DNA from 4 places in the Clostridium hominis genome. Region 2 is predicted to be linked to each of the others. Evidence: predicted binding sites of a transcription regulator. Region 2 holds the regulator's gene; each other region holds the start of a gene.
What was found. Region 2 encodes Rex, which represses fermentation and respiration genes when NADH is low (regulators of the CRP and FNR family bind a similar motif). Its sites were predicted from a motif close to ATTGTTAANNNNTTAACAAT; they were not measured.

Region 1: hypB (hydrogenase nickel incorporation protein HypB) is a predicted target of Rex. The motif match lies at 7,424-7,443, and genes of this name have one in related genera.
Region 3: H8S20_RS11090 (DUF969 domain-containing protein) is a predicted target of Rex. The motif match lies at 3,240-3,259, and genes of this name have one in related genera.
Region 4: H8S20_RS14990 (acetyl-CoA C-acetyltransferase) is a predicted target of Rex. The motif match lies at 1,467-1,486, and genes of this name have one in related genera.

Annotation. Positions count from the first base shown of each region.
Region 1 covers NZ_JACOOO010000024.1:53,201-61,608, reverse strand. Annotated here, with positions in the region: gene H8S20_RS20815 (helicase-related protein) at 1-978, shown strand, start outside; gene H8S20_RS11520 (TetR/AcrR family transcriptional regulator C-terminal domain-containing protein) at 1,090-1,659, shown strand; gene H8S20_RS11515 (MBL fold metallo-hydrolase) at 1,772-2,587, shown strand; gene H8S20_RS11510 (aldo/keto reductase) at 2,597-3,589, shown strand; gene H8S20_RS11505 (MATE family efflux transporter) at 3,592-4,920, shown strand; gene H8S20_RS11500 (FAD-dependent oxidoreductase) at 5,002-6,210, opposite strand; gene H8S20_RS11495 (helix-turn-helix domain-containing protein) at 6,223-7,212, opposite strand; gene hypB (hydrogenase nickel incorporation protein HypB) at 7,485-8,150, shown strand; gene H8S20_RS11485 (FAD-dependent oxidoreductase) at 8,154-8,408, shown strand, end outside.
Region 2 covers NZ_JACOOO010000047.1:160,665-169,072, reverse strand. Annotated here, with positions in the region: gene H8S20_RS19510 (electron transfer flavoprotein subunit beta/FixA family protein) at 1-699, opposite strand, end outside; gene H8S20_RS19505 (acyl-CoA dehydrogenase) at 713-1,852, opposite strand; gene H8S20_RS19500 (short-chain-enoyl-CoA hydratase) at 1,888-2,682, opposite strand; gene H8S20_RS19495 (redox-sensing transcriptional repressor Rex) at 3,036-3,695, opposite strand; gene H8S20_RS19490 (manganese efflux pump MntP) at 3,880-4,446, opposite strand; gene H8S20_RS19485 (heavy metal translocating P-type ATPase) at 4,755-7,241, opposite strand; gene H8S20_RS19480 (ArsR/SmtB family transcription factor) at 7,257-7,613, opposite strand; gene H8S20_RS19475 (PTS sugar transporter subunit IIA) at 7,855-8,280, shown strand; gene H8S20_RS19470 (mannose/fructose/sorbose PTS transporter subunit IIB) at 8,277-8,408, shown strand, end outside.
Region 3 covers NZ_JACOOO010000022.1:83,029-91,436, forward strand. Annotated here, with positions in the region: gene H8S20_RS11070 (GerMN domain-containing protein) at 1-168, opposite strand, end outside; gene H8S20_RS11075 (gamma-glutamylcyclotransferase family protein) at 277-714, opposite strand; gene pcp (pyroglutamyl-peptidase I) at 716-1,357, opposite strand; gene H8S20_RS11085 (DUF979 domain-containing protein) at 1,501-2,430, opposite strand; gene H8S20_RS11090 (DUF969 domain-containing protein) at 2,444-3,124, opposite strand; gene H8S20_RS11095 (pyridoxamine 5'-phosphate oxidase family protein) at 3,437-3,904, shown strand; gene H8S20_RS11100 (hypothetical protein) at 4,009-4,743, opposite strand; gene H8S20_RS11105 (anti-sigma factor domain-containing protein) at 4,997-5,878, opposite strand; gene H8S20_RS11110 (sigma-70 family RNA polymerase sigma factor) at 5,889-6,554, opposite strand; gene H8S20_RS11115 (hypothetical protein) at 6,653-7,312, opposite strand; gene H8S20_RS11120 (hypothetical protein) at 7,726-7,929, shown strand; gene H8S20_RS11125 (HAD family hydrolase) at 8,122-8,408, opposite strand, start outside.
Region 4 covers NZ_JACOOO010000035.1:49,089-57,496, forward strand. Annotated here, with positions in the region: gene H8S20_RS14990 (acetyl-CoA C-acetyltransferase) at 242-1,423, opposite strand; gene H8S20_RS14995 (deoxycytidylate deaminase) at 1,631-2,125, opposite strand; gene upp (uracil phosphoribosyltransferase) at 2,290-2,919, opposite strand; gene rpiB (ribose 5-phosphate isomerase B) at 2,998-3,453, opposite strand; gene H8S20_RS15010 (L-threonylcarbamoyladenylate synthase) at 3,515-4,564, opposite strand; gene H8S20_RS15015 (hypothetical protein) at 4,584-5,111, opposite strand; gene prfA (peptide chain release factor 1) at 5,228-6,313, opposite strand; gene prmC (peptide chain release factor N(5)-glutamine methyltransferase) at 6,376-8,136, opposite strand; gene H8S20_RS15030 (thymidine kinase) at 8,155-8,408, opposite strand, start outside.

The DNA.
Region 1 (8,408 bases), on a different contig from region 2:
AATATAAAGACTAGTATAATCTATGGTTCACTACCATATTCAACAAGAAAGAAGCAGTTTGAAAGATTCTTAAATGGTGAAACAGAAGTAATAGTATGTACAGATGCTATAGGAATGGGAGTAAACCTTCCTATAAAACGTATTGTATTTTTAGAAACAAGAAAATACGATGGTATATCTTTAAGAAAATTAAGAGTACCTGAAATAAAGCAAATAGCAGGAAGAGCTGGACGTAAAGGGATTTATAATAAAGGATATGTTACAGCTACTACTGATATTAATTTAATAAAAGATGCTTTAACTCAAAAAACAAAAAAGATAGAAAAATGCTATATAGGAATTCCAGATTCATTACTAGAGTTAGATATAGATATTGTAGATGCATTAAAGACATGGAGCATCGCACCTACTAAAGGATATTATCAAAAAGCAGATGTTACAACAATAATATATCTTTTAAACAGATTAAAGGCTCTTAATATAAAAGCATCTAAAAGTGATATGCTAAAGATGGCAACAATTCCTTTTGAGGAAAATAATAAGACTGTAATGGCACTATGGGAAGAATACTGCATTATGTATAGCGAAGGAGCAGTAAACTTAAAAAAACCAAGGTTTAAAAATATTGTAAATACAAAGAAAGAGCTTGATGAACTTGAAAGCTACTATAAATCATTAGAATTAAACTATTCCTTTGGGAAAAACTTTAACCTTATGATAAACAATAGCTATATATCAATGGAAAAAGAAAATACAGCAAATAAAATAAATGAATTACTTTTAACAAATCTACTTGATCACGAAAGAGTATGTATAGACTGTGGTAAGAAGCTAGCTTGGGATTACCCAAGTGAAAGATGTAGATTCTGTAAAGAGAAGATGCAAGAGCTAAAAGGTGAGAGATATAACCATAGCTTTAGGGGCTTTAAGAAAAGATCAGACTTTAGACCAAGAAGAAGTGGAAGAAGATACTTCTAATTAAAAAAATAACTTATATTTATAATTAAAATTAAGTTATTTTTTAACAGAATATTTAAGTGTGATTAGAAATTAATAAGCTAATTAGGATAAAGATAAAATGGGGGTCTTATGGCTATAAATATTAAGAATATAATTACTAATGGATTATTAGAGTTAAATAAAGATAAATCTCTAGAATCAATAACAGTAAAACAATTATTAGAAAAAACAGGTGTAAGCAGACAAACTTTTTATAATCATTTTATTGATAAAAATGATTTGATTCAATATGTATATAATACAAAAATTATTCCGGATTTTAATGATGAAAATAAGAGCATAAAATTTTATGAATCTTTATTAATTGCATTTCAAAATATGAAGCAACACCATAAGTTTATGAAAGAAGCATGTATGATAGAAGGTCAGAATTGTTTAAAGGACTATATTTTTCAGCATTGTAAAGAGTTTGATTTGAAATGGCATCAGAAATTATATGGAGAAACCATTATGCCAGAAGCTTTAAGATTTGCTACAGAATATCATGCAACAGCATCAACAAGTATGACATTATCATGGATATTATCTGATATGCCAGTTTCTTGTGAAGATATTGCTCTTATGATTACAAAGATGCGTGGTATAGGTATGGAAAAACTTTTTGAAGATGGAGAAAATAAAGGGAATCCATATGAATAAAAGTTGACATTTCATAGAAAAAGTCAATATATAGACTCTAAAAAATTTGTATAAATTGAAGTCTCCTTTTCTTTTAGATAAAATTATATCATAAAGAAAAGGAGATTTTTTTATGGAAATAAGAATTAATGAAAAGGGGCAGGCGGTTGCTCCAAAAACAATAAAAATGAATAAAGATAATTTTGATAAAAATAACGAAACAGCTATATATTGGATGGGAAATGCTAGTATGATGATAAATAGCAGAGGGACTAATATCATGATTGATCCACTATTAGGAGGATTTGATATACCATTGCTTATTGATATGCCGATAATACCTAGAGATATTCCAGCTTTAGATGGTATATTAATAACTCATATTGATAATGATCATTTCAGTAGATTAACTTGCAGAGAGTGTATAGATATATGTAAATCTTATCATGCTCCAAATTACGTTGCTGAAGTTATGCGTGAAGAAATGATTCCAGGGACGGGGCATAATATCAAAGATTCTTTTAGTATAAAAAATATTGATATTACTTTAACTGCTGCTAAGCATAATTGGCAAAATGAATCTAAAAAATATAATTATAGACAATGGAAAGAAGAAGATTATTGTGGATATTTACTAAATACAGTTGATGGAACAATATGGCTTCCAGGAGATTCGGTTTTATTAGAAGAACATTTAAATATGGAAGATCCAGATGTTATATTATTTGACTTTGCAGATAATCCTTGGCATATAACGTTAGAAGGAGCCATAAAATTAGCTAATACTTATCCTAACAGTGATTTAATCTGCATTCATTGGGGAAGTGTAGATGCTCCTGAAATGTCACCATTTAATGGGAATCCAAAAGTGTTAGTAGATAAAATAGTAAATCCAGAGAGAATTAAGGTTTTAGCTCCAGGAGAAAAGTATATTTTAGGAGGTAAATAATATATGAAAATGGAATATATGAAGCTAGGTAATTCAAATTTGAATGTTTCAAGAGTGTGTTTAGGCTGTATGGGATTTGGAGAAGCACAAAAGGGAATGCATTCATGGACTTTGCCTTATGAAGAATCTAAAGAAATTATAAAATATGCATTAGACAATGGAATTAACTTTTTTGATACAGCTATGGGGTATCAAGAAGGTACAAGTGAGATTTTCTTAGGAAAAGCAATAAAGGAATATGCTAAAAGAGAAGACGTTGTTATTGCAACAAAGTTTATTCCACGTACGAAAGCTGAAATAGAGCAAAATATAAGCTGTAAAGAACATATTGAAAATTGTTTAAATAACAGTTTAAAAAGATTAGATATGGATTATGTTGATTTATATATACTTCACATGTGGGATTACAATACTCCTATTGAAGAGATTATGGAAGGATTACATGAAGTAATTCAGAAGAAAAAAGTAAGATATATAGGTATTTCTAATTGCTATGGATGGCAGATTGCAAAAGCGAATGAAATAGCAAAAGCTAAAGGATGGGAACAGTTTGTATCTGTTCAAGGTCATTATAATCTTATATTTAGAGAAGAGGAAAGAGAGATGGTCCCTTACTGCATGGAAGAAAATATTGCATTAACACCTTATAGTGCTTTAGCATCAGGAAGATTATCAAAACATCCTGGAGAGGAATCTAAACGTCTTAAGGAGGATACTTATGCAAAAGGAAAATACGATGCTTCTTATGATGATGATATAGCTATTATAAAAAGAGTTGAGGAGTTAGCTGATAAAAAGGGAGTTTCTATGACTGAGATATCTTTGGCTTGGTTATTAACTAAGGTTACTTCACCAGTTGTTGGAGCAACTAAAAAGCATCATATAGATGGGGCTATTAATTCAATGAAAGTTAACTTAACTGATGAAGAAATTAAATATTTAGAAAAATTGTACAAACCTCATTCATTAGTTGGAGTTATGGCTAAAAAAAGGAGTATTTAATAATGATATTTACCAATAAAGATTTAAAAAGAATAATTGTTCCACTTTTCTTTGAGCAATTATTAGTTATGTTAGTTGGAATAGTAGATACATTTGTAATTAGCTATGCAGGGGAAGCGGCAGTATCAGGGGTTTCTCTTGTAAATATGTTTAATACTATATTTATTTACTTATTTACAGCTTTGGCTTCGGGGGGAGCTGTTGTTATTAGTCAGTATATAGGAAATAAAGATAAGGAGAATAGTATAAAAGCATCAAGTCAGCTTTTAATGTTTTCAACAATATTTTCTATTATACTATCAATATTAGTTTTATTATTAAATGAAACATTATTGAAGTTATTATTTGGAAAGGTTGAAAATTCAGTTATGGAATCTTGCATAACATATCTAAGGATATCTGCATATTCTTATCCAGCACTAGCTATATATAATGCGGGAGCAGCTTTGTATAGAAGTATAGGAAAAACAAGTGTTACAATGTATGTTTCTATTATAGCTAATGTTATTAATGCTGTTGGAAATGTTATAGGGGTATTTGTTTTAAAAGCAGGAGTTGCAGGGGTTGCGTATCCTTCATTGATAGCAAGAGCTTTTTCAGCAGTTGCAATTACTATATTGTGCTTTAATAAAAAATATAGTACTCATTTTGAGATGAAATGGATTTTTAACTGGAGCAATAGTATGCTAAAGAAAATTCTAAGAATTGCGATACCAAATGGTGTTGAAAATGGAATTTTCCAATTGGTTAAAGTTGCACTAAGCAGTATTGTAGCATTATTTGGAACATATCAAATTGCGGCAAATGGTATTGCACAAAGTATTTGGTCATTAGCTGCTTTGATAGGGGTAACTATGGGGCCAGTTTATATAACAGTGATAGGACAATGTATGGGGGCCAATGATAAAGAAGCAGCAAGTTATTATTTTAAGAAAATAACGAAATTGACATTAGTTTTATCAATTATATGGAATGTATTTATTTTTGCAATTACGCCGTTTATTATGAACTTTTACTCAATATCGACGCAGACAAGAAACTTAGTTATTATCTTAGTACTAATTCATAATATTTTTAATACGGTAGCATTTCCATTTTCAGGGCCCTTAAGTAATGGGCTGAGAGCTGCTGGAGATATTAAATTTACAATGATAGTTTCTATTGCATCAACAGTACTTGGAAGATTAATATTCTCTATTATATTTGCTGTATACTTGAATATGGGTGTTATAGGAATAGCATTTGCTATGTGTCTAGATTGGAGTATTAGAGGAGTTATTTTCTATATAAGATTTAAATCTGAAAAATGGAAAGAATTTAAGGTTATTTAATATAAGATATATAATTTTAATAAATTCTATCATTTAAGACGTCATGAGAATAAACATGACGTCTTTTTATAATAAACTAGGTTAGGAATTTTTAAGTATACTGTTTACAGCACTTCTAACAGATAAATATAAAGTATCTATTGATGGTTTAGAAACTAGTGATCCAATTAGAGTAATATTACTTAAGCTATTAGGTCTATTTATCTCTTGGTAAAAACTTTGATTTAAATTGTTAGATTTTACGTGAGGGAAAATATCCCATTGCTTTACAGTTAGAAGAGTTTTGATTTTAATTCCTAATTTATTAATATCAGCTGTGATATCATTTACAATATCTTTAGTGATTTTTCCATAGGAGTAAGCTAAAAGGATATTTCTATTGTTTTGCTTATAAATGTAGAAGAATTGTAGTTTGTCTTTTTTACCTAAGTGAGATTTATAATAAGTTGTTATTAAATCTGTATTAAATATTTCGTAAGCACAAAGGATAAATGGATTTGTATTGATGTTTTTCATAAATTCATTATAAACAGTATCTTTAATAATATTTTCAGGTATTTTAGTGCTAATCAATACTTTATCAAAGGATTCTGTATCGTAAAGAGTATCTATCTTAACTTTATTTTGAATAGTTTCAATACTTTTAACTTCAATTGAATATCTAATATTTGAAATATTTTCACAAAGCTTATTTATAAGCTCTTTAGTGCCATTTTTTATAAATAATGATTTTTTACCTATAACAAATGCATATATTGTATTTAAATCAAAGATTTTAAATACATAGTAGGCTTGTACTTTATCCATTGATCCAAAGCCAAAGGATGATAGATAGGGAGAAATTAATTGGCATATAAGATTTAAACCGTTACTTTTAAGAAAATCTTTGAGTGAAACATTTAAATCGTCAGGAATATATCCGTAGTTTATATCATCAAGATAAGAGGCATATTTTGATAAGATCTTACTTAGGTTAGATAATTCATCCATAAGTAATAGAACATCATCTCTTAACATATGTTCAACAGAATTATAATTTTCATCAACAAAGTTTCTGTAAAGAAATCGCTCTACGTAATCAACTTGTAATTGAATTAGTAATTCCTTTATATTGCCTGTAAATGAACAAACAGTACCAATATCAATATTAATGTTTTTACTAACTAAAGTTTTACAATGGCCACCAGCTTGTTCTTCTTTTTCATATACAGTTACATCAATACCTTCTTTCTCCAGTAGATATGCAGCAAGAAGCCCAGAAAAGCCGCCACCGATTACAGCTACTCTCATATGTATACCCCCTTAATATTCCCTTTTAATATATGCCCATATAGGTAAAATAAGTTTAGTGTTACTTAGCTTATTATGATATTCAACAGGTGTATATTCTCCTATATCAAAAATATGCTTATCAGCAATATTATAATTTCTTATATAATCTTGAAACTTAAGTTTAAGTTCTAAAAAAGTTATATCTTTATTAAGCAATGGAACTAAAAATGAGGAAGTTTTTTCTGTAAAGTGTTTTTTTAATATGTTTACTCTATTTAAATCTTCATTTTTATCCATAAAAGTATGTATTTTAAAATCAAATCCATTATCATCTAATATTTTATTTATTCTATAGTTAAAAGTTTTAGTAGATATATTCATTATTTTACAAGATTGAAAAAAGCATAAATAACTTATTTTTAAATTAAGTGTTTTTGCAACTGGCATAGCAGTAGAAGTCAAAATATCTTCAAAATTACTAAAGGTAATATTGTTATATAGCCTAGAACAGGCAATTCTACTTTTATAATCAAATAATGTGTATTCATATATGTGACCAAGGTGATTATAATAACCGTAGTCTGTTATCCAGAAAAGCCAACATTCACCACTAAGGATCTCATTTAAATTAGGTAAAGCTGTAGTTACTTTAGTTTGTTGTTTTCTACTAAACTTTAACCTTTCTTCTTTTTTAGATAGATTATTTCTCTTCATGATGTTGTATATAGCTGATTCACTTATTTTATAACCAAGATCATCAAATAAGTATTTAATAGCTTTAGGGCCATAGGTTGGATATTGTTTTATAAGATTAAGTAATGCAGTCTCAATTTCGTTACTAATTTTATTATTAGGTATAAAATCCTTTTTAGCAGAACTTAGACCATCAATTCCCTTAGCTTTATACCTATTTAACCAACGATAATATAAAGTCCTTGAAATGCCATATTTTTCACAAGTTTTACTTACTCCATTACTAGATGCTTCGGTAATAACTTTAAACTTAAAATCTTTATCCATATTAAATCACACCTTATTAGAAGATAATTACAATAATAGTTTATAATGTAAAGCTAGCCTTTGCAATAAAAAAGTTTACTTTAGGGAAATGTTAACATATTGCTATTAAAAATATTTAGATAAAATGCTAAAGAGCAAATAGAGTATACCTTTTCATAATGTAAACACTTTGCAAAAGTAAATTATAAAAAAACTAAGCTGTAAAAGATTGGTTGTTAAAAAATAAACAAGTTGCTATAATCAAGTTAAATAGTGGGTTAAGGAGGAATAATATGAATCAATTTAAGGTATTCACAATAAAAAAAGGATTACAAGAGGAAAATACAAAAATAGCTGAAACTACAAGAGATGAGCTTAAAAAACAAGGTGTATTTTTAGTTAACATTATGTCATCTCCAGGTAGCGGGAAAACGACTACATTGGTAAGTACAATTAATTCATTAAAAGATGAAATGAAAATAGGAGTGCTAGAAGCGGATATTGATTCTGATGTAGATGCAAAAACTGTAGAAGATGCAGGGGCAAAAGCTATTCAATTACATACAGGTGGATTGTGTCATTTAGATGCAACTATGACAAAGCAAGGAATAGATGAACTTGGCGTTGAAGGTCTAGATTTATTGTTTTTAGAAAATATAGGAAATCTCATTTGTCCAGTAGGATACGATACAGGAGCAATGAAAAATGTTGCTATACTAAGTGTTCCAGAAGGAGATGACAAGCCATTAAAGTACCCTAAAATATTTGGAAAAGTAGATGTATTAATAGTAAATAAAATTGATGTTATGGAACATTTTGATTTTAATATGGATTTACTTGAAGAAAGAGTTAGAAAGCTTAATAAGGATATCATTATAATTCCGATTTCTGCTAAAACCGGTGAAGGAGTAGAACTTTGGGTTAAATGGCTTAGAGAACAAATAAAGGGGGAGAATTAATTTATGTCAAAGAAACAAGAAAAAACAAATTTTAATAAGTCAAAAAGATTTGACTTTGCTTTAACATGGGGAGATGTTGGTAACAGAGAATATAGACAAATAATAGTAGATTTAGCTAACAAGATCGGAAGAACAAAGGCTGGAAGCTCACGTGAAGCAATTCCTTTTGGACCAGAGTATTATGCTTTAGCTCCAGTACTTGATGATTATCAAGCTAAAATAGCTATGCACTTAAAATTTAGAGAAAAGGTTAGTGCA
Region 2 (8,408 bases):
ACCCTTTGCTTCCTTAGTCATTGACTTCTTAACCTTTGTAGGTGATCCATTCAATCCTATTTCATTAGCTTCTACATCTAAGTCATCTGATGTCATTACCCTTACTTCTTTATTTGCTGTATCAAATATCAATCTAGCATTCATGTATCTTGGATGATTTAACTCTTCAATAGCTGTTAGAAGACATGGTGTTTGAACTTTTATTAATTCATATCCATCTTCTAAAGCTCTATTTACTATTAAGTCATTTCCATCAAACTCAACGTCTTGTACATAAGTTACTTGAGGAATTTCTAAATGCTCTGCTATTTCTGGACCAACTTGAGCTGTATCTCCATCGATAGCTTGTCTTCCCCCAAATATTATGTCATAGTCTAAAGTTTTAATAGCTGCTGCCAAAGTCTTAGATGTTGCAAGTGTATCTGCTCCACCAAAAGCTCTATCTGTTAAAAGTATTGCTTCATCAGCACCCATGCATAATGCTTCTCTTAAAGCTTCCTTAGCTTGTGGAGGTCCCATACTTATTACTGTAATATGAGCGCCATTTTTTTCTTTTATTTGTAATGCAGCTTCTAAAGCATGCTTATCCTCTGGATTTATTATTGAAGGTACACCTTCTCTTATTAAAGTTCCCTTAACTGGATCTATTTTTACTACTGTTGTATCTGGTACTTGTTTTAAACAAACTACTATATTCATATAAAATACCTCCCTATCTTAATGCTGCGCCTGAAATAACCATCTTTTGAACTTCTGAAGTTCCTTCATAAATCTCAGTTATTTTAGCATCTCTCATCATTCTTTCTACTGGATAATCCTTAGTGTATCCATATCCACCGTGGATTTGTATAGCCTTAGTTGTTACTTCCATAGCAACTTCAGCAGCAAACAACTTAGCTCTTGCAGCTTCTACTGAGTAAGGTAATTTATTTTGTTTAAGCCATGCAGCTTTATATACAAGATGTCTTGCAGCTTCAATCTTAGTGTCCATTTCTGCAATCATCCATTGTAATCCTTGGAATGCTCCTAAATTTCTACCAAATTGTTTTCTTTCTTTCATGTATTTAATAGCTTCTTCATAAGCTCCTTCAGCTATTCCTAAAGCTTGTGCTGCTATACCTATTCTTCCTCCGTCAAGAGTTTTCATAGCCATACCGAAGCCTTTTCCTTCTTTACCAATTAAATTTTCTTTTGGAACTATACAGTTTTCAAATATAAGCTCAGTAGTTGAAGAGCCTCTTATTCCTAGCTTGTCTTCTACTTTTCCAATAGAGAATCCTGGGAAGTCTTTTTCAACTATAAATGCTGATATTCCTCTAGTTCCTTGTTTTTTATCTGTCATTGCAAAAATCACGAATGTATCTGCAACTCCACCATTAGTTATAAATATCTTTGAACCATTTAAAACATAATGATCTCCATCTAATACTGCCACTGTTTGTTGTCCCGCAGCATCTGTTCCAGCACCTGGTTCAGTTAAACCAAAAGCTCCTATTTTTTCACCTTTAGCAAGTGGAGCTAAGTATTTTTGTTTTTGTTCCTCTGTCCCAAAATCATTTATAGCTCCAGCACCTAATGAAGTATGTGCAGAAACAATAACTCCAGTCGTAGCACAAACCTTAGATAATTCTTCTACTGTTAAGATGTAAGATAATACATCTCCACCAGCTCCACCATATTTCTTATCAAATGGAATCCCCATCATTCCAAGCTCTCCCATTTTCTTAACATTTTCCATTGGGAACCTTTCAGTTTCATCAACTTCAGCTGCTATAGGCTTTACTTCATTTAAAGCAAAACTTTTAACCATTTGCTTTATTAATCGTTGTTCCGTAGTTAATCCAAATTCCATATTTGTTACCTCCTGATTCTTATACCTATTTTTAATTATCTATTTTGGAAGTTCTTAGATCTTTTTTCTAAAAACGCTGTCATACCTTCTAATTGATCTTCTGAATCAAAACATTTACCAAAATCTTCAGCTTCAACCTTAATAGCTAAATCCATATCTACTTGGGTTCCTCTGTTTATTGCATCCTTACATAACTTAACTGCTATTGGTGCGTTTGCAATTATTGAACTTGCCATTTTCTTAGCTTCATCCATTAAACTTTCTACAGGTACCACTTTATTAACTAATCCAATTCTTAAAGCTTCTTCAGCATTTACCATTGCGCAAGTATATATAAGCTCCTTAGCTTTTCCTGCTCCTACTAATCTCGGAAGTCTTTGAGTTCCTCCAAATCCTGGTGTTATCCCAAGGCCAGCTTCTGGTTGTGCAAATCTAGCTTTTTCTGATGCTATTCTTATATCGCAAGCCATAGCAAGTTCACAACCTCCCCCTAGGGCAAATCCAGGTATAGCTGCAATTACAGGCTTCTCTAAGGTCTCTAATCTTCTAAATACTTTATTACCAAGTAATCCAAACTCTTCAGCTTCTGTTGAATTTAAATCTTTCATTTCTGCAATATCAGCTCCAGCCACAAAAGCCTTTTGCCCAGCTCCTGTTACTATTACGCAATAGATCTCACTATTATTTTCAATACTATCTATTACTATGTCTAACTCTCTCAAAGTGTCTGAATTTAGGGCATTTAAAGCTTTAGGTCTATTAATAATAATAGTTGCTAAATTACCTTCAGTTTCTAAAATGACATTTTTTAATTCTACATCAACTTGCATTCTCAACATTCCTCTCTTTTATACAAAATTCATCATCAAAAAAAGCATAAGACAATTTTATTGTTAATTTTCTAACAATAATGATTAAAAAAATATACTTTTTTGTCGTCTTTAGTATAGTAGTTGGAATAATTTAACTTCTGTGATTATTATATTACTTTAAAAAGAGTTTTTCAATAACTTTTTACTTTTTTGTTAAAATTTAACATAACTTTTGGATATAATATTTTTTATATAATAAATTAATGTTATAAACAAAAAAATATACTTTCAATGTGGCATTAATTTATTACCATATTGAAAGTATATATGTATATCTAGTAGTTACATCCAAGATAGACTTTTCCTAAAGACTATTCACCTTGCTCTTCTTCTAGATGTGATTCTGCTTCACTATGCATTAAATATATTAAAGTTAATAAACTTTCAGATAGATGTACATTTTCTACTATTACATCACTTGGCACTTTTAAGTCTACAGGAGCAAAGTTCCATATTCCCTTTATTCCACATTTAACTAAAATATCACATACCTTTTGAGCATTTATTCTTGGTACACAGATAATTCCTACATCTGTTGGATTTTCTTCTGCATATCTTTCTAATTCATCAATATCTTTTATTTCGATATCTCTAATTTTCATCCCTAGTAATTTTGGATTAGCATCAAAAATTGCATTAATATTTAATCCAGCTTTAGAGAATCTATAGTTGGCAATTGCCTGACCTATATTACCAGCCCCAACTATCAAGGCTTTGTACTCTGTATCTAGTCCCAATATTAATCCTATTTGGTTATAAAGATCTTTTACATTGTACCCATAACCTTGTTGCCCGAAATCTCCAAAGTTATTTAAATCTTGTCTTATTTGTGAAGCTGTAAAACCTATTTTTTCTCCAAGTTCTTTTGAAGAAATTCTATCTACATCATTTGCCATTAACTCTTGTAGATATCTATGGTATTTAGGCAATCTTTTAATTACAGCCATAGAAACATGTTTTTTTCTTTCCATAATCTAAATTCTCCTTAAAGTATCTTATATTTAATTAAGTCCACTTTCTCTACTTTTATACATTGATAATATAATAACATACTTTTTATATGTATTCTATATCTCTCAATAAATATAGATGACTTATTTTTGTAAATATTTTTTCTAAATTGTATATCAAACAAGTAATAGTGTATATTATTTTTTAAAATATTCCAAGGTGTTCTAGCAAAATTTTTAATCCTATTAAGATTAATATAACTCCACCTATTATTTCAGCCTTCCCAGAGAATAAGTCTCCAAATATCTTTCCTATTATAACACCTATAGCAGAAGTTACAAGTGTTATTATCCCTATAATCAATACAGCACTTATGATATTTACATTTAAGAATGCAAAACTAACTCCAACAGCTAAAGCATCTATACTTGTAGCAATCGCTAATATAAACATTCTTTTCATTCCTGTATCTACTTCATCATCGCTATCTTCATCAGGGTGAATAGCTTCATGAATCATTTTTCCACCAATTATAGCTAACAGTATGAATGCTATCCAGTGATCAAACTTTTCAATATAACTACTAAATCCATTTCCTAATATCCATCCAATTAGAGGCATAACTCCTTGTGCTATCCCAAAGAACAATCCAGCTTTTAATGCTATTTTCCACTTATCTCTTACTGGAATCTTTAACCCTAGTGCTACAGAAACTGCAAAAGCGTCCATAGCTAATCCTACTGCTAAAAAAATTAAACTTAATAAATCCATAATCTCCTCCACACTTTAAATTTATATATAAAATATTTAATTACTTTATTACCTCTATAGCATTTTTCATTCAAATTTTTATTTATTTTAGTAAATAATATCATTTTATTTTTCCTAAAAAAATAGAGACTTATGTATAACGTAGCAGATCCGTTATACATAAGTCTCACAATTTAAAGCAAAGCCAGATGTGTTAACATCAATATGTTGACTTTGCTACAAGATGCGGTGATCTTGCATGCTACTCCCTTATGCCTAAATATTCTCGACTTTTAAATTATAATTAAAGTAAAATTCTTTGTCAACTTTTATCTAAGACATCTAATAGAGTTAATTACTGCTAATATTGTAACTCCTACATCAGCAAATACTGCTTCCCACATAGTTCCTAAACCAAAAGCTACTAAAATCATAACTAGAGTTTTTATTGCTAGTGCAAAAATTATATTTTGCAAAAGAATTTTATTTGTTTTTCTTGCTGTTTTTATTGCATCAACTATAGACTTAGGATCATCCTTCATTAATACAACATCTGCAGCTTCTATAGCCGCATCAGATCCAATTCCACCCATTGCTATTCCTATATCAGCTCTAGCAAGCACTGGAGCATCATTTATTCCATCACCAACGAAAACAAGCTTACCTTTTGAAGATTTACTATTCATTAGCTTTTCAACCTTCTCTACTTTATCAGCTGGTAATAATTCAGAATAAACTTGATCTAATCCTATTATCTTTCCAACCTTATCAGCTACAACTCTGTTATCACCTGTAAGCATTACAGTATTTTTTATACCAATATTCTTTAAAGTTTCTATTGCTTCCTTAGATGTTTCTTTTATTTCATCTGATATAACTATATTTCCTTTATATTGTCCATCAATAGCAATATGAACTATTGTACCTATAGTATCTACATCATTAAACTTTATATTAAATTTATTCATTAATTTATAGTTGCCTAAAAGAACTTCTTTTCCTTCAATATTAACTCTTATTCCATGACCTGAAACTTCTTCATAATTGCTTAGTATTTCTTTATTTATTTCTTTTCCGTATGCATTTACTATTGATAATGCTATAGGGTGATTAGAATTACTCTCACCGTATGCAGCTAATTTTAGTAATTCATCCTTATCAATATTATTAGTATTTATTTCTGTTACCTTAAATACACCTTTAGTTAAAGTACCAGTTTTATCAAAAACTACTGTTTCAACATCTTTTAATGCTTCAAGATAATTTCCACCTTTAACTAGTACACCTTTTTTAGATGCACCACCTATTCCTGCAAATATGCCAAGTGGAACTGATACTACTAATGCACATGGACATGATACTACTAATAAAGATAATGCTCTATATATCCATATAGAAAATGTTTGATCCTTCATAACTAATGGTGGAACTATTGCAACCAATAAAGCTATTAAACAAACTACAGGTGTATAAATCTTAGAAAACTTTGTTATAAATTTTTCTGCTGAAGCTTTTTTATTTGAAGCATTTTCAACAAGTTCTAAAATTCTTGCAACAGTTGACTCTCCATACTCTCTTGTAACCCTTACTTTTAACACTCCAGTATTATTTATAGCACCAGCCAATATTTCTGTATCAACAGTTATTTCTCTAGGTACTGATTCTCCTGTTAATGCAGATGTATCTATAAAACTTGTTCCATCAATAACTATTCCATCTAAAGGAACTCTTTCACCTGGTTTTATTATTATTATCTCATCAATTTCTACATCTTCTGGCGCTATTCTTAACTCATTTCCATTTTCAAATATAGTTGCATAATCAGCTCTTATATTCATTAAAGAAGATATAGATTTTCTTGATCTTTCAACTGCATACTTTTGGAATGCTTCTCCTATTTCAAAGAATAGCATAACTGCCACAGCTTCTGGATATTCACCTATAGCAAAAGCTCCTAAAGTAGCTATAGCCATTAAGAAGTTTTCATCAAAAACTTCACCTCTTAATATATTCTTTGCTGCTGTTATAAGCACATTCTTACCTATAAGTAAATAGGTAGCTACAAAAATTATAAATGCTACTAATGGATAACCTTCTAACATAACAGCTATAATAAAACCTATCATTCCTATAAATAGAGCTATATTTTCTTTTATATATGAAACAATAGTTTTCTTTTCATCCTCAACTATTAATTCATCTGTACTATTTTTATCATTTAAAATAGTTCTATTTTTCTTACTTCTTTTAACTTCCTTTTTCAATTCAACTTCAACGTCTGGTTCTAAGGACTTTACTATTTTACTAATCTCTTTAAACACTTCATCTATTTCATTACCTTGATTTAGCTCTACTATTAAAGTCGTAGTTGCAAAATTTATAGTAGCATTTTTTATACTATCAAGTTTTCTAATCTTATTCTCAATTTTATTTGCACAATTAGCACAAGTTAATCCTTTTAATAGTATCTTGCTACTATTATTTATTATTTCAGTATTTACATAATTATTATCATTTATAATACAAGCACCATCTTCACATTTACTTATTGTTTTAGTTGGACGCTTTAAACTACCTTTTATTTCTTCAACACTTACACCTTTTTCAATGGATTTTACTATATCTTTTATTTCCTCTATTAAATCTTCTTTTTTATATCCTTCTAAAACTTCAATTGTTAAAGTACTAGTAGCAAAGTTCACAAAGGCTTCTTTTACACCTTTTATATTGTTAACTTTGCCTTCTATCTTGTTAGCACAATTTGCACAACTTAACCCTTTTAATAACAGCTTAATTTTTTTAATCCCTTCATCCATTTAAATTCCCCTCCTTTATTCTGATATATGTCTAAATCCTTCATCAAAAATATGCTTAATATGCTCATCATCAAGTGAGTAATAAACAACTTTACCTTCTCTTCTGAATTTAACTATTCTTGCAGATTTTAACCCTCTTAATTGATGTGAAATAGCTGACTGACTTATATTTAAAAGTGCTGATAAATCACATACACACATTTCAGCTTCAAATAGTGCACAAAGTATTCTTATTCTCGTTGTATCTCCAAATACCTTAAAAAACTCCGCTAGCTCATAAAGCATCTCTTCTTGTGGTAATTTCTCTCTTACTTCTTCTACTACATTCTTGTGTATTACATTACATAAACAGCTTTCATTTTTTTCTTCCATCTTAACCCCCCATTCATATGAATGATTGTTCATATGTTCATATTTATATATTATGCTTATCCTAGCATTTTTGTCAACATTATTTCTATGTTAAAATTTCAAAATATGAAAATATTTATTCTATTCACAATTTATTAACATATAGATATAAAGTAAATATTTTAGTGAATATAAGCTGAACCCTTTGATCCTTATTATTATTCTTTACTATTTTTAATTTAAAAATTAAGGAGATGATTTGATGATATCACTTATAATTGGAACACATGGTAGCTTTTCTAAAGAACTTATCAATTCAGCTGAACTTATTTATGGCAAGTTAGAAAATGTTAACTACATAACCTTTCTTCCTGGAGAAGGACAAAATGATTTGATTAATAAATATAAGGATATAGTAAATAAACTTGATCAAGATCCTAAAATTCTTTTCTTAGTTGACTTGTTTGGTGGAAGTCCATTCAATGCCGCTAGTATATTAGTCTTTGATAACGTTAACATGGATGTGGTTACAGGTGTTAATCTTCCTATGTTGTTAGAGGTCTACTCTAATTTAGAAAATTCTACATTAAATGAATTAGTGGAAATAGCTATAAATTCAGCTCAAAAAAGTGTTTGCTCATTAAAAAAATCTATAGAACTAAATAAAGGAGATGACGATTTGTTATGAAAATTGGATTAGCTAGAATTGATGACAGATTAATTCATGGTCAAGTTGTAACAGTATGGACAAAAGAATGTAAATGCCAAAGGATTATTGTTTGTAACGATGAGGTTGCTAACGATAATCTTAGAAAA
Region 3 (8,408 bases), on a different contig from region 2:
ATCTTGAATTGTAATTGGAGATTTCTCATCATTTGAATTTTCTTTATCTTTTTCTATATCTACAACAATATTATTATCATTTGTTTCTTTTCCTACTTCCTTTTCTCCACAACTCACCATAGAAATTGCAATTCCCATAATTAATAATGTTATAACTAACTTTTTCATACTTATACCTCTCATAAAAAAATAACTTTACATAAATAATATTCTTTATATTATTCAAAAATCCTTTTTTAAAAAATAATGAGGTTGCATTTTACAACCTCATTAATACTATGATGTTTTCTTCAGCATATAGCTTGCCCAGTCACCATTGTTAATATATATGCTATTATTATTGAAAACTTCCTCATCATTCATAGCATAATAGTAAACATAACAACTCTCTGTCTTACCATCTTCTAATTCAACATCCATAACTATTCTATTATATTCATTTCTGCTATCGTTAACTCCATAATAGTTTTCCATTTCGTCCATTGGAATCATTACTTCTTCAAAGTTTTTAATAGTCATAACTTCCCCAATAACTATATCCTCTCCTTCTAAAAGAGCTGGATATCCTTTATGAGGCATATGATAAAGCTTTCCTTTTACTTTTCCTAACTTAGCATCATTGACTTTTCCCTTTAAATATTTATCGTAATTATAGAAACCAGTTCTTAAGCTACCATAAACAAATATCTTCTTTTGTTCTCTAGGTTCTAACATTTTAGCAAACAGCTCCACCAACAGCTTTGATATCTTCTGAATTTTCTACTGCTGCTTTTATACATAATTCTAGACCTTTTGCAATATCATTTATGTTCATGGCTGGCTTATCTGCTTTATCTATAGTTTGTGCTGGTATATATGGTACATGTATAAATCCACCTTTAGCATTTGGATACTTCTTATCTATCATGTATAATACCCCATACATTACGTGATTACATACAAATGTTCCTGCTGTATTTGAAACAGCTGCTGGAATTCCGTTTTCCTTCATTTCTTGAACCATAGCCTTTATTGGTAGGTTTGAGAAATATGCTGCTTCTCCATCTTCATATATAGTTATATCTATTGGTTGATTTCCTTCATTATCCTTGATTCTTGCATCATCCATGTTTATTGCAACTCTTTCAGGCGTAACTTGGAATCTTCCTCCTGCTTGTCCTACAGAAATTACTATGTCAGGATTATGAATTTCCATAGCTTCTTCAATTTTAGCTAAAGATTTTCTGAATACTGTTGGTATTTCTAACTTAATTACTTCTGCTCCTGAAATTGTCTCAGGTAATAATTTAACAGCTTCTAAAGCTGGGTTTATGCTTTCTCCTCCAAATGGATCAAATCCAGTTATTAAAACTTTCATCTATTATCTCTCCTTCTAATATCATTAGTTTTGTATACTCAATATTATAAAGCTATAAATACTAACTTACAAATGTTAATATCTAGATACTATTTAAGAGTTAAGAATAAATAAATTCTTAACTCTTTTATTTTTTAACTATTTTAGAATGCTAATACATACATTAAAATAATATGTACAAATAATAAAGCTAAAGCAACTGGTGCTTGTTGCTTAATTATAGCATTTTTATCGTCTATTTCTAAAAGTGCTGCTGGCATTACATTAAAGTTTGCTCCCATTGGAGTCATTAATGTTCCACAATAACCTGCTGTTAATGCTAATGCTCCTGCAATAGCCGGATTAGCTCCTTGTGCATAAACAAATGGAATACCTATTCCAAGTGTTATAACTGAGAATGCTCCGAATGCATTTCCCATGATCATAGTGAATACTGCCATGCCTATACAGTAAGCTGCAACACCTATTAATATATTCCCTTGTGGAAGTACACTTGATATAGCTGTTGAAATCACGTCACCTACACCTGCAGCTGTAAATACAGCTCCTAGTGCTGCTAATAACTGTGGTAATATACTTGTAGTTCCAACAGATTGGATCATTCTATGTGAATCTTCAACAAACATCTTTGGATTAGCTTTTGTAACTATAAATGTTGTTATCATAGCTAAAATTGCTGCAACACCTATAGAAGCTGTTCCTGATATCGGTGTAAATTGTGCTATTACTAATGCTGCTATAGCTATCATTAGTGGTGGTAAAAATATTTTTATTCCTAACTTATTAGCTTGATCTTCACCAAATTTGTAATCTAAATCTTTTATAGTACCAGGCTTAACTTGCTTAGTAAATGTAAGAATACCTATTACTACAAGCATTCCTCCAACAACGTTGTAAGGTAATTTATGACCAAATATAAATATTATCCCTAGTAAAGCCCAGAATAATGCTGTCCCATATCTTGCCGGATTGCTTTTATCTTTTAAAGATAATACTGTAGTGCTTAACATCATAATACCAATTAATATATAAAATAGCTCTAGTAGCATATTTGAAATTGCTGCAAAATCCATGTATTATTTCCTCCTACTTCTTAGATTTATTCTTTGTTCCGTATAGTTTGTCCATTTTTTTATCAAGAATCATATTTTGAATAAGTACAAACACGAATGCAAATACTGCTATTGGAATTGAAGCTTTTGCTACATCTATTCCTGTTGCATTATATCCTAACTCTGTTAAACTGTTTGCCACAAGTAAGACCCCTGAACTTGCTAAGAATAAATTCTGCCCAAAGAAATTTCCATAGTTTTCTGCTGCAGCTGATGCCGCTTTAATCTTATCTTCTGTCTTCTTATCAATTTTTCCATGCTTACCTATAGCTGCTCCTTGAGCCATTGGATTTATTAGCGGTCTAACAAACTGTGGATGCCCACCTATTCTTACGCTTGCTGCTCCACATAGTTGTCTTATAAAGCAATATAATGTTAATAATTTACCTGTTGAAAGATTTTTAACATTACTTATTAATTGAATTGCCTTTTGTTTTAATCCATATCTTTCACAAATACCAACTACTGGTAAAGTTAAAATAAAGATTGTCATTAATCTCTGATCAACGAATGTCTTTCCTAAAACCGTTAATATTTCATTTATATCCATATTCGCTGCTAATCCTGTAGCAAGTGCTGAAACTATTATTACTGCAATACTATCAAATTTTAGTGCAAATCCGATTATTACAATTAGAATTCCTATAAGTACCATTTACTCTCCTCCTTAAAAATATCTAATTAAAAGATATATCATTTTTCGTCATTTGTCTACAAGAATTTTGTGGATGACATGCATTTTTATAATATTTCCTTAATATAACCCCTATATTTTTAATATTTTATCAATTATCCATACATTAATTTCGCAATTCAATTTTCCTTTTATTGAATTTTCTAAAAACTTTATTGTTATCTTCTTTTTGTCATTGTAAAATATTACTGTATTCTTATTTAAAGTAATTAAATAATTTAAAAATAAATATAATATTATTACTATCTCTTATGATTATCTGGAGGTTAAAATATGTTTCGAGAAATGCGTAAAAAATCAAGAGAAATTTTTGCTGATAATATAGCTGATATTTTAAAAACTGCTGAATATGGAACTTTAGCTACTGTTGATGAGAATGGCATCCCCTATGCAACTCCATTGAGTTATGTATATTTTGATAATGCTATATATTTTCATTCATCTCCCTATGGCCACAAATTAGATAATATCGCAAATAATTCTAAAGTATCATTCTGTGTTGTTACCGATACAGAAATTATTCCTGAAAAATTCAGTACAAAATATAAAAGTGTAATTGCTTTCGGTACTGCATCTTGGGTTATTGGTACCGTTAAAAATGCTGCCCTTATGGAATTCATAAAAAAATATTCCCCACAATATCTAGAAAAAGGAAAAGATTACATTGAAAAAGCAAAAGCTGCAACTACAGTTATCAAAATTGAAATTGAACATTTAACAGGGAAGGCAGCTATTAAGTAAAAATTTTTAATTATAAATGAAAAATTAGAGGAAGAAATTCACTAATCTGAATTTTAAAAGAGAAACTGCTATAGCAGTTTCTTTCCTAGCCCTAGAATTTTTTATTAAATAAAGTATTCTTTTATCTTTTCTTTTAATTTTTCTTTATTCTTTTCTAATTGAACTAACCTATTTACATTAGCCCCTGATGGATGCGGAAATCCTTTAAGCACTTGATTTTCATTTAAAATTCCATTGTCTATAAAAGTATTTAGTACTTCTTCTACTGCTGAACCTAAAGGTATAACAAATACATCTTCGAGTTTATTAAACTCCTCAATAAAGTTCTCATTTACGTACTTCATTAAGAAATCACTTTTAATTAGCTTTGGTGTGTGCCCAGTGTAGTTTTTTCCTTTAACAAAAACAGGATAAGGTATTAATGATATTGTATGTAATAAATAATCCTTATCTTCGAATAGCTCTGAGCAACTATTTATTCCAATAATCTTATTTAATTCTATTTTATCTAACATACTTATTATGTTTTTACGTAAACTACCACTAAACCTTCCAGCTGCTTTACATAGATATTTAGTTTCTTCTAAAGTTTTACCTTCTTCTATACAAATTCTCGCTGTTTTTATAGCCGTGCTCATCTGTTGAAATCCTGGAGTTATTCCAACTATAAATAGCTTAGCCTTTTTATTTAGATATTCATTATGAGGAGCATAATATATCTCTATATCATTAAATTTATCTACTAGAAACTTTTCTATTATTAAATCTTCTCTTGTGTATTTTTCTTTCAAAGGTAGCTCTTTTATTTTATCAATATAATCTTCTAAGTATTTCTTCATCTCGTTTTCCTCTTTAAATATTAACTTTTTTAATATAATATCATAAACTCTTAAGTATTATTTACTAAACCTACTAAAAATATTTTATCAATACTTAAGTTCAATATCATTATTACTTAAGCATTGATAAATTTTCCCTCAAGACCTAAATAAATATAATCTCCTAAAAATAAAAAAGGCTAAGCAAACTTTTCTAGTTGCTCTAGCCTTTTAAGATTCAATAATAATATTTTAAATATATGACTTCATTTTATTAATCGTCATTTTCCTCATGATTATCATCGTCATCACTTTCCTCATGATTATCATCTTCATCATCATTATTATCCTTATCATTTTCGTCTTCTAATCTATCTTCTAACTCATCTTGAAGTTCATCTAGCTGCTCTTCATCTAAAAATATACTTCCATCAACATTCCTTAGTAACTCTAACATTTCTTGAGTACTTAAGTTTTCTATAGCATCTTCAAAATTATCTTCATCAAGTTTTACTAATGCCTCATACTTACCTAAGCTAATTCCTTGACTTTTAGCTTTTTCTAAATCTGACTTTTGCCCTTTCAAGAATGCTACCTCAGTACCTTTAAATGTATTTTTAATAGTTTTTTGAATATCTTTTTCATAATTTATATTCTCATTTCCGATAAACGAGAATCCTACTAAAACAGCATTATTATTACTTAAGTAATTATTTTGGCTTAGTAAATCTTTTAATGCCACTGTCCCTTCTTGAAAGGTCATTCCTTTAATTTTATCTAAACCTAATGCAATAGCATCATCATTTATTCCTTTTACATCCTTTATAATTCCATTTTGGTCTAATTCAAACTCTATACTAGGATTAATATCAAAGGTTAAAACTGCATAAACATTATTCATTTTACTAGAGAACATATTCATTATTGGATTTATTAAAATTACAAATAAAGCTGCAATTGCGCCTAGAGGTACTATATACTTTCTAAAAGGAATTACCTTAGCCGTATCTTTCTTAATATAAATATCTTCTTCAAAAAAGAATACTGATTTTCCAACCTTTAGGCCATCTTTATTTTTTATTCTGACTAATGTCCCATCTTCTTTCATAATAATAACATAGTCATTTTTAACTTCCATAACTATCCCTTTAAACATACTGCACCTCCTATCTCTTTATCCATAATCTTAAATTTCTAAAATTCTTATCAATAATAATTACAACAGATATTATAAATTTCTTACTTCGTTTAATTACCTTTTCTGTTACTGAAAATTTTACTGAGATTTGTTTTATAGGAAGTCTTCTTTTTTCATACATAAAGCTAGTTAGTGACTTTTCCTTGCTGACCTTTTCAGATAATTCTATAGCATTTCTTCTAGTATCCTCATGCTTAGGAGCCTCATCTACTAAGTCTTCAAAAGTAAAACCAAAAGCTTCTATTTCTTCTTTTAATTTACCTATTTCATTTGATAATTCATCACTTTCTTCAACTACTGTCTCTGCTACTTCCGATATATCAATACCTTTCTCTTTAAGGGCTTCTATTGATTCAACCTTATTATTTTTATTTTCTTTTATAAGATAATTTTTCACCCTACTACTTATGACAAGCTTTGCAAAAGCTGAAAAACTTCCCCTACTCTCTTCATATTTGTCTATAGCCTCCTTAAAAGCAATAAGTGCTATACTTAATTCATCATCATTTTCTACAGACACATATCTTCCTGTAATAGAACTTACTGTCTTTACTATAAATGCCATATAATCTTGAATTAATTTGTCTATACTCTTATTTTTAATGTCATTAATATTCTCTTCTGCAAATTCCATTTAGCTATATATACCACCTCTCTGTTTTATATTACAACAATATCTCTAGGAATTTCCCCCTAGAGATATTGTTAACATAATACTGAAGTAAAATTCAATTAATCATTGTCGTTATGATCATCTATATCATTAAATTCATCATGATCATTGTCATCGTGATCATCATTATGATCTAAATCTAATCCAGCTTCATGTTCTTTCGCATCAATTATATCTTCTATTATATCATCATATTTTTGTCCATATTGCTTTTCTAATTCACTTTCTAAGATATCATCCCAATTTGCACCATTTTTAACTAATAGATCATTTGCCCAGTTTGTCCCATATTTACTTTCTATAGCTTTTACTATTTCATCTTTTTTAGCTTTTTCTTCTGCTGTATAATAATCATCGTGGTCTAAATCATCTATATCTAATTCATTTTCTTTTCTTTCTATAAGATCATCAATTAGATCATCATACTTTTCCCCAAAATATACTTCTAATTCATCTTCTAATATGTCATCCCATTTATCACCATTCTTTGCTGATAAATCTGTTTCCCAATTTGAGCCATATTTATTTACTATATAATTTTCTATTTCTGATGTACTAACATTTCCTCCAGTATATTTTGAAGTTTCTGTTGTTACATTTACTGGTTTTACCTCTACTGTTTTGTTCACTCCACCATCATTACTTGAAGCCATTGCTGTTAAGCCTGCTCCACATACACCTGCTACTACTAATCCTACTAAAATCTTATTCATTTTCATTTTAAATTCCTCCATTTACTTTCTTTTAATATTAAATACCTAATCTATTTTTTATTTAGGTACCATTTCTCTCATTTTCTTTAAAATTTTTTTACATTATTAAATACAATGTATTTCTTCATTTTAGGTACCTTTTAAGTAAAAAACTAAATTTTTAATTTGAACTTTTCAACTTAACCTGAATAGTGAATTTCCTTAAATTAATCTTTTATTTCTCACACATCATTAGATACAATTAATATTTTAAGTTTAGGTACCTTTTTATTAGTCTTGTTTTAATTAAGTATTGATTGGAATAGTCTCTGTTAATTCTATTGTAGAATCAGATGAGATTTTCTTTGCATATTCATATAAAGGATCTATAATAAAAATATAAATTCTTTAATAATATTAATAAAAAGAGAGGGTACTTTATGAGAAATAATACATGTATAAAATGCCATTCTAGTAAAATAGTAAAAGTAGGTGAAGAATCAAGGTACAATAATGCCATATGTATAAATGCCTTTAAAAATGCTATATCAACAAAATACATATGTTGTGATTGTGGGTACTTTGAAGAATATTATGAGAATAAAAATGACAGGGAAGCTATTTATAAAAAGTTTAAAGAATAATATATTAATATACTGTGAGTTAAAAGTGGACAAATTTATACTTGTTCATTTTTTATTCTAAATATCTACATTCATTCAAAATAGAGCCCTTTATTATAGTTTAATTTTTTTATTTTATACCTTAATAACCTTTTGGAAAATAAAAAGAAGCTATGCATTTGCTTAGCTTTCTTAATCTATAATAATATTATTTTATTTTTCTACTATATTTTTTAGTGCTTCAAAGCTTTCAATTACTAATTCAGCGTCTTCAACATTGCCAAATCCATACTTCGCATAAACAAAAGGTATATTACATTCCTTTGTTGCATTGTAATCCCCTTCTGTGTCGCCAACATATATAGGATTTTGTAAATTATTTCTCTCAATAACTAACTTTATGTTATCACCTTTAGGTAATCCAGTTCTTTCGTAGTTTTCAAAATCTATAAAATACTTTTCTAATTTATGAGCTTCTAAGAAAGCCTCAACATACCCGC
Region 4 (8,408 bases), on a different contig from region 2:
AACTTCTGTAATTATATCTCTTTAAAACATTAATATAAAACTCCATTTCCATTATTTTTCACCTAAATACCCCTGTATTTATTTGTAATTATTTCTATAATTCACTATTGCTTATATTTTTTAACTTTATCTCATTTTATGAATAATCTATTTAATTTATGATTTATTAAATTCATTTGACTAAATTTTCAGACTTTTGAATAATAATAAAAGACCTTACTCAAAGTAAGGTCTTTTATTATTATTCTCTTTCTACTATTAAAGCTGTTCCCATTCCTCCACCTATACAAAGTGTTGCTAAACCTTTTTTAGCATCTCTCTTTTCCATTTCATGAAGTAATGTAACTAATATTCTAGCCCCAGATGCTCCTACTGGATGTCCAAGTGCTATTGCTCCACCATTAACATTTACCTTGCTCATATCAAAGTTTAAATCTTTAGCGACAGCTAAGCTTTGAGCTGCAAATGCTTCATTTGCTTCTATTAAATCCATATCCTCTACTGTTAATCCTGTATTCTCTAATGCTTTTTTAGTTGCATGGAAAGGTCCATATCCCATAATTGATGGGTCTAGTCCTTTACTTCCATAAGAAACTATTTTAGCCATTGGTTTAATTCCTAATTCTGCCGCTTTTTCAGCACTCATCACTACTATCGCTGCTGCTCCATCATTAATTCCTGATGAACTTGCTGCTGTTACAGTACCATCTTTAACAAATGCAGGTTTCAATTTAGCCATTCCTTCAATTGTAGCACCGAATCTTGGAAATTCATCTTGTGCAAATACTTTTGGTTCCCCTTTTCTTTGAGGAATTACTACAGGTACTATTTCATCAACAAATCTACCTTCTTTTATAGCCTTTTCAGCTTTTAACTGAGAATTTACAGAAAACTCGTCTTGCATTTCTCTTGTTAATCCCCATTCTTTTGCTATATTCTCTGCAGTAACACCCATATGATAATTATTAAATGCATCTGTTAATGCATCATTTATCATTGTATCTACCATTTTACCATCGCCCATTCTTTGTCCCCATCTAGCTGATTTTAATGCATATGGAGCTTGAGACATACTTTCCATTCCCCCTGCAACAACTACATCTACATCTCCAGTTTTAATCATTTGAGCAGCTAATGATACAGTTCTTAATCCTGATCCACAAACCATATTTATTGTCATAGCAGGTACTTCTACTGGTATTCCAGCTTTTACAGATGCTTGTCTAGCAACATTTTGACCTAATCCTGCTTGTATAACATTTCCCATTAAAACTTCTTCTACTAATTCTGGCTTGATTCCAGCTCTATTTACAGCTTCTTTAATTACTAATGAACCTAAGTCTACTGCTGGAACATCCTTTAACGCCCCTCCAAAAGATCCTATTGCAGTTCTTACTGCACTTACTATTACTACATCTCTCATAATATACCCTCCCATTAATCTCATATAAAGAATAAAACTGTTAATTGTTAAACAATTAACAGTTTTATTATACCACTTACCACTTTTCATTTTCAACCATATTTTGTATATTTTTATATATTTTACATTTTATAGAAATATTAATCTTTTGTCTATGTATTCTAACTATATAATTATTATGATGTTTTTCATATTAACTAATTCCACTTATATATTTTCAATATCTAAAGATAAATGTATATTCTTCTCTCTTGGGGTAAGTTGTCTTAACTTAACTCCAGTTGCGCTAAACATTTTCTTTGAAGCCTTTACAGAATCTGTATCAGCATATTTATCGCTTAAATATACTACTTCTTTTATCCCAGACTGAATAATTGCCTTAGCACATTCGTTACATGGAAATAATGCTACATAAATAATACATCCACTTAAATCTTTTCCTTTTGCATTTAATATAGCGTTTAATTCTGCATGTACTACATATAAATATTTTGTATCTAAAGTCTCTCCTTCTCTTTCCCAAGGGAATTCATCATCTGAACAACCTTTTGGTAACCCATTATAACCTATACTTTCAATTACATTTGAACTATTTACAATACAAGCCCCAACTTGAGTACTAGGATCCTTACTTCTCATACCCGATAACAATGCTACCGACATAAAATAATCATCCCACTTTAAATAAGCTTCTCTCTTCATAAAAACACCTCTTTTTATATGTTATGTTTATTTAATGTAAAATTCTTAATTCATAATTCAAAACCAAGAAATTTATTCCCTTAACTTTTCATTTATAATTTAGAATTTCTCATTTAATTTATTATCAATTTATTAAAAAAACGAAGCAACTGCTTCGTTCTTTATTACTTAGTTCCGAAAAGTCTATCTCCAGCGTCACCTAAACCTGGTACTATATATCCTTTTTCATTTAATTTTTCATCTATAGCAGCTACATATATATCTACATCTGGATGTTGTTTTTGAACTAATTCTATTCCTTCTGGTGAAGAAATTAAGCACATTAATCTTATCTTCTTAGCACCTCTTTGTTTTAATAACATAATAGCATCAGCCGCTGATCCACCTGTAGCTAACATTGGGTCAACAACAATTACATCTCTTTCTGCTATATCTTGAGGAAGTTTACAGAAATACTCTACTGGTTGAAGAGTTTCTTCATCTCTATATAGACCTATATGTCCAACCTTAGCTGCTGGTATTAGGTTAAGTATTCCATCAACCATCCCAAGTCCAGCTCTTAATATAGGAACTACAGCCATCTTCTTACCTGCTAACATTTGACATGTAGTTCTACAAATTGGAGTTTCGATTTCAACATCTTCTGTTTCTAAATCTCTAGTTACTTCATATGCCATTAACATAGATACTTCTTCAACTAATTCTCTAAAATATTTAGACCCTGTATCCTTACTTCTTATATAAGCTAACTTATGTGATATTAATGGATGTCTCATTTCTGTTACTTTACTCATCTTTTATTCCTCCTAAATTAAACTAACTAATTATATATTAACAATTAACATATATATCAAGTATTATTTTTGTAGCAACTACTTGTTATTTCTATATTTTTCTTCTATCTTAGTTATCTTTTCTAATCTTCTAACGTGTCTATCACCTTCGAATTCAGCACCTAAGAAAGCTTTAACTATATCTATAGCTAATCCTTTACCAACTACTCTTTCTCCCATAGTTAATATATTAGCATCGTTATGCTCTCTAGTTGCATGAGCACTAAATGTATCTGAACAAAGTGCTGCTCTTATTCCTGGAACTTTGTTTGCTGCTATTCCAATTCCTATTCCAGTTCCACATATTAATATACCAAAGTCAAACTCTTTAGCTACTACTGCTTCTGCTACTGGTAAAGCTATGTCAGCATAATCACAAGATTCTTCTGTATATGTACCAAAGTCTTTAAATTCTATATTTTGTGATTTTAAATAACTAGCTATCTCCGCCTTTAAATTTAAACCACCATGGTCACAACCTAACGCTATCTTCATAAAATAATCCTCCATTTTTTATTTATAAAAAAGGAAGATAGGTTCCCCCATCCTCCTTTAATTAAACATCTATAATATCATATCCAGCAGCTTTATTGAGTCTATTCATTATCGCAAGTCCAACACCATCTTCTTCAAATCCTTGACATAAAATATATTGAACCCCTAAATCATCACATTTTCTTAAAGCTTCAAAAAGATTTTGGGCTATTTGTGATAATTCTTTTTCACTGCCTAATGATATAATTTCACCTTTATTAAACCTACTTAAATTTTCATCTGTTGTAAGTATTGCCACTTTATTATTTTTATCTATATAATTTTCCAACATTTCAGAGATAATTTCAATAGTTTTTTCATTTTTACCTCTAATTATTTTTAAAGATGCCTTCGGTGCATAGTGTCTATACTTCATTCCAGGAGCCTTAGGCTTTAAATCATCAGTTGGTTTTTTCATTAAAGCTTTATCTATCTCTATTCTAGCATCAACTTCTCTTAGCATTTCTAAAGTAATTCCACCAGGTCTTAATACCATTGGAGGCTCAACAGTACAGTCTACTATAGTAGATTCCACTCCTATATCACTTCTGTCTCCACCTAAAATATAATCCACTCTTCCATCTAAGTCTTCAATACATCTTTCTACTTCCGTTGGACTAGGTCTGCCTGATATATTTGCAGATGGCGCTGCAATAGGTTTTCCTGATAATTCTATAAGTTTTAATGCTATCTCATTATTAGGCATTCTTATACCTATAGTACTAAGCCCCGCACTAGTTTCATCTGGAATTATATCTTTTTTATCTAATATTATAGTTAACGGACCTGGCCAAAATTTATTCATTAAATCCTCAGCTACTTTAGGAATATCTTTAACTAAATATGATAAATCTTTAGAACTAACATGTACTATAAGTGGATTATCTTGTGGTCTTCCCTTTGCGATAAATATCTTCTTTACAGCTTCTGAATTTAATGCATCAGCACCTAATCCATATACTGTTTCTGTGGGAAATGCCACTGTTCCTCCCTCTTTAATTACACTTCCAGCCTCTTTTATATATTCTATATCATCTCTAACATCATTTATTATGGCAACCTTTGTTTTCACAAGACTTACCTTCCTTCTTTTAAAATTCATTTTGCCCTCTTGCTATTTTAATATTATCTATAGCAGATGAAGTATATATAGCTTTTACACAATTTTTATAAATAACTTCTAATAAAATATACTTATTTAAAGCTCCTCTTCTAATTACTTGAAAATAATAACTTTCTTCAGGATTTAGCCTTTTAAGCTTTAAATATTCATGATTAGCCTCAGGATACCTTTGCAAAAATGACTTGCTAACAGGTTTCAATGATTTATTTCTAAATCTCATAGTTGTAACTATTACTATTTCTATATCTTCTTTAATATTATTTGTATGTACTATAGCTATTTTATCACAAATTAAGATATTCTCTTTTGAGAACAATCCACTTTTAAATTTTAATTTATTATTTGCGCATGAAAATTTTAAGTTATAAAAGTTAATTTTATTTACTATGGATAAAAGAATTAATATCTCTAAAACTAATAAATAGATATATATAAACTTTGATCTTATATTTGCTAAGTAAACCATCATAGGTAAGAATATACTTAAAAATATCATAGTACTATAAAATAATTTTTTTAATTTACTCTGCCTTTTTAATGCTTTATCTATATACATAATTTATTTACCTATTCTAAAAGCCTTACATTATAAATGCAAGGCTTTTAATCTTATTACATCGAATCAGTATTTCCCATTGCTTTCATCTTTTCTGCTTGATCTGCAGTGATTAGAGCATTTATAACTTCTTCTATATCTCCATTTAAATAAGAATCTAATTTGTAAAGTGTAAGACCTATTCTGTGGTCAGTTACTCTTCCTTGTGGATAGTTATAAGTTCTTATTCTTTCACTTCTATCCCCCGTACCTACTTGGCTCTTTCTATCTTCAGCTATTCCAGCCATTCTCTCTGCCTCAGCTGCTTCATAAAGTCTAGATCTTAATACTTTCATAGCTTTTTCTTTATTCTTAAGCTGTGATTTTTCATCTTGACAAGCAACAACAGTTCCTGTTGGAATATGTGTTATTCTTACAGCAGAATCTGTAGTATTAACACATTGTCCTCCATTACCAGATGATCTATAAACGTCAATTCTTAAATCTTTATCATGTATTTCTATATCAACATCATCAACTTCTGGTAATACTGCAACTGTAGCAGTTGAGGTATGGATTCTACCTGAACTTTCAGTGTCTGGTACTCTTTGAACTCTATGAACTCCACTTTCATATTTAAGCTTTGAGTAAGCTCCATTACCTTTAATCATGAATACAACTTCTTTGAAGCCACCAAGATCATTTTCATTTGAACTCATCATTTCAACAGTCCATCTTTGGCTTTCTGCATATCTTGTATACATTCTAAAAAGATTAGCTGCAAATAATGCTGCTTCATCTCCACCAGCTCCACCTCTAATTTCAACAAATACGTTCTTGTCATCATTAGGATCTTTAGGTAATAACATAATTTGAATCTTGTTTTCTAATTCTGTTTCTTGTTCAGATAACATAGAGATTTCTTCTGATAACATTTCTCTCATTTCTTTATCTGACTCTTCATTTAGCATCTCTTTATTAGCTGCTAAATCTTCTACAACTTTTTTATATTCTCTATAAACAGTTACTAGGTTTTCTAATTCTGCGTGCTCCTTACATAGCTTTCTCCACTCATTTTGGTTAGCCATTATTGAAGGATCTGATATTTTAACTGATAGTTCTTCATATTTATTTTCAGTAAATGCTAATTTATCTAATAACATAGTATCACTCCATACTCTAATTTTTCACATTTTAGTATTATATCATAGTAAATGTGATTTTATCAACTTTTTAAAGTTCCTATTACAACTCTATCTAATCCGGCTAAGTCTTTAATTACTTTTATATCATTATAACCGTTGTTAATCATCAAATCTTTAACCTCTTCACCTTGATCATGGCCAATTTCAAAAGCAAGTATACCATCTTCTCCTAAAACCTTTGAACTTTCTTCAACTATTCTTCTATAGAATACTAATCCATCTTGCCCACCTGATAAAGCCGTATGAGGTTCATAATCCTTAACATCCTCCATAAGAGTTGAAATAACTTCTTCTTTTATATATGGTGGATTTGAAACTAATATATCATACTTTTTATTTTGATGAATAACTACCTTTAACAAGTCACTTTTTATAAATTTAGCTCTTTCTTTTAAGTTGTGCTTAACAATATTGCTTTCTGTTACTTTCTTCGGCGTATCATAATAATCTATTAGGTCAATATTTATATTTTCCCTAAAACTTGCTAATGCTATACCTATAGCACCACTTCCACAGCAAAGGTCACAAACATTCATATCCTTATCTTTCGGAATATACTTTAAGGTTTCTTCAACTAATATTTCTGTATCCGGTCTAGGTATTAATACCCCTTCTTCAACATTAAAGTCTAATCCCATAAACTCAGCACTTTTTAATATATATTTAATAGGCATTTTATCTTTTCTTTTTTGAATAAGTTCAAAGTACTCTTTTTCTGATTTTTTGCTAACTTCTTCGTCCCTATTGGTAATTAAATACAATTTATCTTTATTTATAACTTTGCCTAATAATAATTGAGAATCTAGTATATAAGTGTCAATAGAGACTTCCTTTAATATATCAGCCCCTTCTTTTAATAATTCTCCAATTTTCTTTTTATATTCAATTCCTTCTGCTGCTAGCAATGAAGCTATAGCTACTTCTATTTGTGACTCATCCGGCTCTTTTGTAGTAAGTTCTTGTAGCTTTAATCCTGGATAAGCTATTATTTTACCTAACTTACTATCAGTTTTCCCAAGCCATTTTATTAACTCATAAGTTATTCCTGCCACAAAAGGCATTAATAAAACTCTAAGAATTATTCTTTGTATAACTCCACCCCATCCTGTTAATGAAAAAACTATTATACTAACGAACATAGTTAAAAACAGGAAATTAGTTCCGCATCTTGGATGAAATCTACTATATTTCTTAACATTTTCAACAGTTAACTTCTCTTCATTCTCATAACAAAAAATAGTTTTATGCTCTGCTCCATGATATTGGAATACTCTATATATATCATCTAATTTACTAACTAAATACATGTATAATATTAAAATTCCTACTCTAATCACAGACTCTATTAAATTTAAAGCTATCGGATGTAATCCAAATCTTTTAAATAAAGCAGCTAATACCGTTGGAATCCCAACAAATAACCCTACAGATAATAAAAGCGAAAACATCATCGTCCCTGTAACTATTAAATCATTTGCCCCTTTATCTCCTAGCTTTTTCTTTAACCAAAGCTCAAACTTAGATTCTTCTTCATCTTCCTCAAAAAAGCTTGCAGAATAATTTAAAGTTTTAATTCCAACTATTAAGGAATCTATTAATATAAATATTCCTCTTATAAATGGTATATTTAAAAACTTGTATCTTTTCGTTAGTGGCTTAACATTTTTCATGTCTACTTCAACTTTACCACTTGGAGTTCTTACTGCTGTAGCCAATCCTTTTGAGCCACGCATCATAACTCCCTCTATTACAGCTTGACCCCCAACATCACATTTTCTCATATCATCACTCTTTCAAAATTATTTTTGATCCTTATACTTTATATAACAATGTCCACATAATGATTCATACTCAACATTATCTACTAAATCTATAGCAACTTGTTCTCCTTCAAAAACAAATTTACCATTTATTTTTCTTCCATTTAATACAGCTTTTCTTCCACATTTGCATATTGTCTTCATTTCTTCAATACTATGAGCTAATAGTAACAATCTTGTGCTACCTTCAAAGCCTTGCATCTTAAAATCTGTTCTTAATCCATAGCATATTA